One region of the Nesterenkonia sandarakina genome, then DNA from elsewhere that is predicted to be linked to it. Evidence: riboswitches for the same ligand, from Rfam matches in the RefSeq annotation. Region 1 holds a riboswitch; each other region holds the start of a gene.
What was found. A riboswitch is a leader RNA that binds a small molecule or an ion and turns the genes downstream of it on or off. The one in region 1 is predicted to bind S-adenosylmethionine.
Positions count from the first base shown of each region.

Region 2: linked by a shared signal. The riboswitch ahead of HNR11_RS05975 (flavin reductase family protein) and the one ahead of HNR11_RS07035 (O-acetylhomoserine aminocarboxypropyltransferase/cysteine synthase family protein) in region 1 are both predicted to bind S-adenosylmethionine.
Region 3: linked by a shared signal. The riboswitch ahead of HNR11_RS06005 (methionine ABC transporter ATP-binding protein) and the one ahead of HNR11_RS07035 (O-acetylhomoserine aminocarboxypropyltransferase/cysteine synthase family protein) in region 1 are both predicted to bind S-adenosylmethionine.

Region 1 is NZ_JACCFQ010000001.1:1,514,242-1,516,494, reverse strand. It holds gene HNR11_RS07035 (O-acetylhomoserine aminocarboxypropyltransferase/cysteine synthase family protein) at 1-1,138, opposite strand, end outside; SAM riboswitch class IV at 1,270-1,403, opposite strand; gene HNR11_RS07030 (hypothetical protein) at 1,576-2,007, shown strand; gene HNR11_RS07025 (hypothetical protein) at 2,069-2,253, shown strand, end outside.
Region 2 is NZ_JACCFQ010000001.1:1,276,843-1,279,095, reverse strand. It holds gene HNR11_RS05980 (acyl-CoA dehydrogenase family protein) at 1-522, opposite strand, end outside; SAM riboswitch class I at 528-614, opposite strand; SAM riboswitch class I at 865-951, shown strand; gene HNR11_RS05975 (flavin reductase family protein) at 960-1,490, shown strand; gene acs (acetate--CoA ligase) at 1,545-2,253, shown strand, end outside.
Region 3 is NZ_JACCFQ010000001.1:1,283,742-1,285,994, forward strand. It holds gene HNR11_RS06000 (ABC transporter ATP-binding protein) at 1-811, opposite strand, end outside; SAM riboswitch class I at 821-934, opposite strand; SAM riboswitch class I at 1,056-1,155, shown strand; gene HNR11_RS06005 (methionine ABC transporter ATP-binding protein) at 1,163-2,056, shown strand; gene HNR11_RS06010 (methionine ABC transporter permease) at 2,056-2,253, shown strand, end outside.

The sequences.
Region 1 (2,253 bases):
GTGCGTCCACGAACGCCTGCCCGGCTTGAGCCTTCGCCTCGTCGTCGTCGGCGGCCCCACCGGCGAGTTCGAAGGAGAGCACCGCCCCGGAGCCGCGCGGCAGGTACTTCTTGGCGCGTTCGAAGCAAGGGCTGGACGGCAGTCCGGAGTAGAAGACCCGGTGCACGTCCTGGCGGGCCTCGAGGTACTCGGCGACCTTCTGGGCGTTCTCCACGTGGCGCTCCACCCGCAGCGAGAGCGTCTCCAGGCCCAGGTTGATCTCGAAGGCGTTGTGTGGGGACAGCGCCGGGCCGAAGTCACGCAACAGCTGGACCCGTGCCTTGAGGATGAAGGAGAGGTTGACTCCGAAGATCCCCTCGGGCCCGAGGTCCCGGCCGAAGACCAGCCCGTGGTAGCTCTCATCCGGGGTGGAGAAGCCGGGGTAGCGATCCGGGTGGGCGAAGTAGTCGAAGCGTCCGGAGTCCACGATCACCCCGGCGATGGCGGTGCCGTGTCCGCCGAGGAACTTGGTGGCCGAGTGCACGACGACGTCGGCGCCGAAGTCGAAGGGGCGGATCAGGTACGGCGTGGTCAGGGTTGAGTCGATGATCAGCGGTGCCCCGAACTCGTGGGCCACCGAGGCGACACCTTCGATGTCGAGCACGTCTCCGCGCGGGTTCGCCACCGCCTCGCCGAAGAAGGCCACCGTGTTCTCCCGGGTGGCGGCCCGCCAGGACTCGAGGTCATCGGGGTCCTCCACGAAGGAGACCTCGATGCCGAACTTGGGCAGGGTGTGCTTGAACAGGTTCTGCGTGCCGCCGTAGAGCGTGGGCGAGGCGACGATGTGGCTGCCGGCGTGGGCGATGTTCAGCAGCGCCAGTGAGGTGGCGGCCTGCCCGGAGCCGACGGCGAGCGCCCCGACGCCACCTTCCAGGGCGGCGATCTTGTCCTCCACCGCCTGGACGGTGGGGTTGCCGATCCGAGAGTAGATCGGGGCGATCTCTTCGAGCCCGAAGCGTCGCGCCGCGGCGGCGGTGTCGGGGAAGACGAAGGAGGTGGTCTGCTGGATCGGCAGCGCCCGTGCACCGGTGACCGGGTCCGGGGCTGTGCCGGCGTGGATCTGCTGGGTCTCGAACTGCCAGGTGTTCTCGTGGCTCAAAGGATTCTCCGTTCAATGCGGCCCCGGAACGGGACCGAATCTGAACCTCGCTACCGGTGAGCGTGTCTCCGGCGTCGAATCCTGTACGGCCCTGTCCTGAGGACTGGGGTGAAGGGCCCGCACTGGTGTGTGGCCCGCGCTTGCCACGGCCAGTCGATGAACCTTGTCGAGGACTGCCGCAGCCAGGTCGTCACCCGGGGCACCCCACCGCGAACTGGAGGGTTGCCGGCCAGCAAACCGGGGTTTTGCGCTGGCACTCTTGACCTATGGATAAGTCTGCATCGCGGAATGCCCGCGTGCAAGTGCTGGCCACGCCGACAGGTCGCAGTTCGTCATCCTGCGACCGGTTGGGCGGAAGATCGTAGAGCTGTTGATCTTTCGTGGCGCTGAAGCTCTACGATCTTCCACAGCGCCACGATTTCTGCAAACGTGGGGGCATGGGACGACTCACCCGGTTCCCGCGAACGTTCGGCGCGGTGGTCCTCCTCGGCGCGCTCCCGGCGGCCGTCAGCGGGTGCACCACTGACGTGCAGGACCCGGAGGCCCCCGCCGGGGTGCCGAACCGGGTGGTTCAGGAGTCGGGCGGAGCCGACGCGGCGCTGGAGGGCCGGGTCGCCGAGATCGGCGGCTGCTTCTATATCGAGAGTCGGCACGCTGAAGCGGCGCTCACCCTCGCAGTGTTCCCCGCCCACGAGGTTGAAGCGGACGACGACGGCGACGGATTCACCTTCCTGGAACAGGATTACTCCGATGGTGATGACATCACGGTGGGAGGAAGCATGGCCGGGCCGACCATCCACGCGGTCCCCGAGGAATGCGACGACGAGGTCCCACAATGGCTCGTCTCGCCGTCCACCCCGGCTCCGTGAGAGCCCAGAGATGTAGGGTGAATTGCTGGAAAGCACCCCACAGCTACGGAACCGATGATTCATGATTTCTGCGATGGCCTCCGCGTTCACCGGCATGAATCCGATGCTGTCTGGATCCTGGATCTCCCTCGCCTGGTGGGTCATACCGATCGTTCACGCGGGCCTGATCATCTGGGCCATCGTGGAGCTCACGAGGAACCGGAGCCTTGATCTCGCACGAAAGATCGCGTTCGCGGTCCTGATCGT
Region 2 (2,253 bases), 240 kb from region 1:
CGCGGCGTCCCTGGCGGTGACATCGAGCCAATCCGCAAAGATCGCGCCGGTGGTGTAGTACTTCACCCCGTTGACCACGTGCCCGTCGGTGGACTCGCTGACCACAGTGCCGGACTGGTGGAAGCCGCCCTTGCCCGGCTCGGTCCAGGCGTTGCCGACCAGCTCCCCCGCCGCGATCCGCGCGAGCCAGCGCCGGACGAGGTCCCGGGCTTCGGGTGCGGCATCGGACTCGGCATCGGCCCGCCACAGCAGGTCCTCCTGCACTGCGAAGTGCCCCCGCAGCACCTGTGGGATGTTGCTGTCCTGGGCGGCGAGCTCCAGCAGGATCTCCGTGCTGGCCACCCAGTCCAGGCCGAATCCCCCGACCGAGCGCGGCAGACGCAGTCGACCGATGCCGGCCACGACGAGGTCACTGACCTCGCTGCGGGCCAGTTCACGGCTGCGCTCGCGGTCGAGGGCGCGCAGCCCGACACGGGCAATGGTCTCGCGCAGATCGTGGGGCACAGGCAGTTGAATGTTCATTCGATCCTCCATCGGTTCTGGCGTTAGCACCCGGCGTGTCCGGGTTGCTGCGACGTCGACGGGCCAGATCCCTCAGTCGCTCTGGATGGTGATGACGCTAAATATAGACGGCGCAGGGACGCACCCGTCAAGTCGCAACGACGCCGCACACCTGCGATCCGCCGCGGCGGCGACCATCAGGGAGGCGGTGCATATCGTTGAACGCTGTGCGCCCTGACAGCCGGGGGCGACAGTGTGTTCATCCGACACCCAGAGTCCTGCCCCACGATGCGGATGTCATCCGGCGTCTCACAGTGCGAGCAATTCTTGCTGGTCGGCGGAAGCCCGCGTAGCGTTGACCCGTCACCATCCCGAGCGGCTGAGAGATCTGGCTCAGAGACGCCGCAGCAACCCGGACACGCCGGGTGCTAACGCCAGGACCGATGGAGTTGATCTGCATGTCTGTTCCCGCACGCACCCTGGAAAACCCCACCGCCGCGTCCCGCGTTGATTCCTTCGCGCTGCGTCATGCCCTGGCGCAGTTCCCGCAGGGAATCGTCGCCGTGGGCGCCGAGGTGGACGGAGCACCCGAGGCGATCATCGCCTCCACCTTCACGGTGGGCGTCTCGCTCGACCCGCCGCTGGTCACCCTGGCGGTGCAGCACAACTCCTCCACCTGGCCGAAGCTTGAGCGCAGCGGAGGCGAACTGGGCATCTCGGTGCTGGGCCGCGACCAGAACGGACTGTGCCGACAGATCGCCTCGAAGGACCGGGCGAACCGCTTCACCGGAGTGGACTACCAGCTCCAGGGCTCGGCGCTGCTGCTCGACGGCGTCCCGATGTGGCTGCGCACCCGGATCTACGACCAGGTCCGCGCCGGGGACCACGACATCATCGTGCTCGAGATCCTGGACCTGGGCTTCACCGAGGGTGCTGCAGGGCTGGTCTTCCACCAGCACGAGTTCAAGACCCTGACCTCCCTGAGCTGAGCAGAAGGACCTTTGGTGACCCCACTTCCGAATACCCCGGTGCCCGCTGACCCGCTGAGCGCCGATGTGCACGCCTGGGCGGACCCGCAGAACGAGGACGAGCGCCTGGCCTTCTGGTCCGCGGCGGCGAACCTGTTGGACTGGGCCGCACCCTGGCACCAGACGCACTCCTGGACCCCACCGAACCCGGTCACCCGGCGCGGTCCGGAGATCGCCTGGTACCAGGGCGGGACTCTCAACGCGGCGGTGAACTGCGTGGACCGTCACGTCGCCGCCGGGCACGGCGAGCGGATCGCGCTGCACTTCGAGGGCGAGCCTGGGGACCGCGAGGACGTCAGCTACGCGGAGCTGGGCCGCCGGGTCAACCAGGCGGCGAACGCCCTGACCTCGATGGGCATCACCCGTGGCGACCGGGTGGTGATCTACCTGCCGGTGCTGGTGGAGACCATCGTGATCACCCTGGCCTGCGCCCGGATCGGCGCGGTGCACTCGCTGGTGTTCGGCGGATTCTCCGCCGAGGCGCTGAAGTTCCGGGTGGAGGACACCGGGGCGAAGCTGCTGGTCACCACAGATGGCCAGTTCCGCCGCGGCAAGGCCGTGCCGGTGAAGGCCAACGCTGATGCCGCCGTCGCCGAGGCGGGCGCTGCACACGGCGGCAACCTGGAACACGTCCTGGTGATCAACCGCACCGACTCGGACGTGGAGTGGACCCCCGGACGGGACCTCTGGTGGCACGAGGTGGTGGAGACCGCCTCCACCGAGC
Region 3 (2,253 bases), 230 kb from region 1:
CCCGGGGTCGTTGCCCGGGGACGCGCAGCAGCCGTGCGATCGTGGCACCTTCGGCGGGGTCCGTGTCGGCCGGGTCCTGACCGAGCAGCAGCACCCGGTCGGCCAGTTGAAGCGCCTCATCCACGTCGTGGGTCACCAGCAGCACCGTGGTGCCTGTCTCGGCATGCAGGTCCAGCAGCAGGTCCTGCATCTTCAGCCGGGTGAGCGCATCCAGGGCGCCGAACGGCTCATCGAGCAGCAGCACACCGGGGCGTCGAGCCAGGGCGCGGGCCAGGGACGCGCGCTGCGCCATGCCACCGGAGATCTCCCGGGGCCGCAGCGATGCGCGGTCATGCAGCCCGACCAGCTCCAGGAGCTCGTCGACCCGTTCCCGGCCCTCAGCCTTGGAGAGGCTTCGCGGCAGGCCCAGGCTGACGTTCTTGTGGATCGAGCGCCAGGGCAGCAGTCGCGGCTCCTGGAACCCGACGGCGGTGCGCTCGTCATAACGACGCACCGGAGAACCGTCGATCAGGATCTCCCCGGTGTTGCCGGTGTCGAGACCGCCGACGGCGCGCAGCAGCGTGGACTTCCCGCACCCGGAGGAGCCCAGGATCGCCAGGACCTCACCGGGAGCGATCTGCAGGCTGACATCTCGCAGCACGGTGCGCGAGTCGAAGGAACGACCCACCGCGGAGAGCCGGACGTCGAGTGAGGTGTAGTCCCGCCGGCCGGCAGGCTGCTCCGCGGCCGGAGCGCCGGGGCGCGGGGAATCAGCGGGGCTCGCAGATGTGGCTGCGGCGGTGCCGGTCAGGGTGGAGGCAGGCGAAATCATCAGAGGTTACTCCCATCGATCCTGGCGGTAGCACCCGGCGAAAAGATGTCCCTTGACGAGGCATCCTTCCCTGGGTTGCTGCGGCGTCGACGAGCCAGATCTCTCGGCCGCTCGGGATGGTACGAAGATCAGCCTACGCCCAGGCGGGGAATCGGATCAACGTGGAGTTCATCAGGTGAGATAAAACGCAACACCGGGGTCGACTTGACTTCCGGGCTATGTTCACGTCTACAGTGAAGATACTCAACCATCCAGAGCGACTGAGAGATCTGGCTCGAAGACGTCGCAGCAACCCGGAGGGCCGCAAGGCTCCGGCCGGGTGCTAACGCCAGGACCGATGGAGTACGCCTCATGATTTCCCTCTCCCATGTCTCGACGACCTTCGCCGCCCGCGGCAGGCAGCCGCTGACCGCGGTCGACGATGTCAGCCTGGAGGTGCCGCGCGGCAGCATCCAAGGCATCATCGGGTTCTCCGGCGCCGGCAAGTCGACCCTGCTGCGGAACATCAACCTCTTGGAACGTCCCACCTCGGGCAGGGTCAGCGTCGGAGGCACCGACCTGACCAGCCTGGATGACACCGCGCTGCGCCGGGCTCGGCATCAGATCGGCATGATCTTTCAGGGATTCAATCTCGTGAACAACCTCTCGGTCGCCCAGAACGTGGAGCTCTCACTGAAGTTCGCCGGGGTCACCAGCCGCCGGGAGCGTCAGGCCCGCGTGTCCGAGGCGCTGGAGATCGTGGACCTCACCGAGAAGACCTCGGTCTATCCGGCCCAGCTCTCCGGGGGGCAGAAGCAACGGGTGGCCATCGCCCGCGCTCTGGCCACCAGACCCGAGGTGCTGCTCTGCGACGAACCGACCTCGGCTCTGGATCCCTTCACCACCGCGACCGTGCTGCAGTACCTCGCAGATGTCAATCGCGAGTTCGGCATCACCGTGGTGATCGTGACCCATGAGATGGAGGTCATCAAGGCCCTCGCGGATGACGTCGCAGTCATGGAGGACGGACGCGTGGTCGAAGAGTTCCCCGCCGCGCAGCTGCGCCGGGAAGGCTTCGACCCCCAGACCTCCATCGGGAAATACCTGCTCAGCGACGGGATCACACTCGACCGCAGGTCCAACGCAGAAAGCGGGCCGGCCTCCGCGCCGCGCGTGGCATCCTCCGATCCGGACGCTGGGTCGGACGCTGATCCGGATCGGTCAGCGCAGGCCACGCTGGCTGGCTCCGTCGGGGGTGTGCGCTGATGGACCTCGTCATCGAACGACTGCCCGAGATCAATCAGGCCATGCTGGAGACCTTCGCGATGATCGCGGTCGCCATCCCGGTGGCGGTCCTGCTGGGCACCCCGCTGGGGATCTGGCTCTTCGTCCACGCTCCCGAGGGCCTTGCCCCGCGGCCCCGATCCCATGCTGTGGTCTCGGGGATGGTGAACATGATCCGA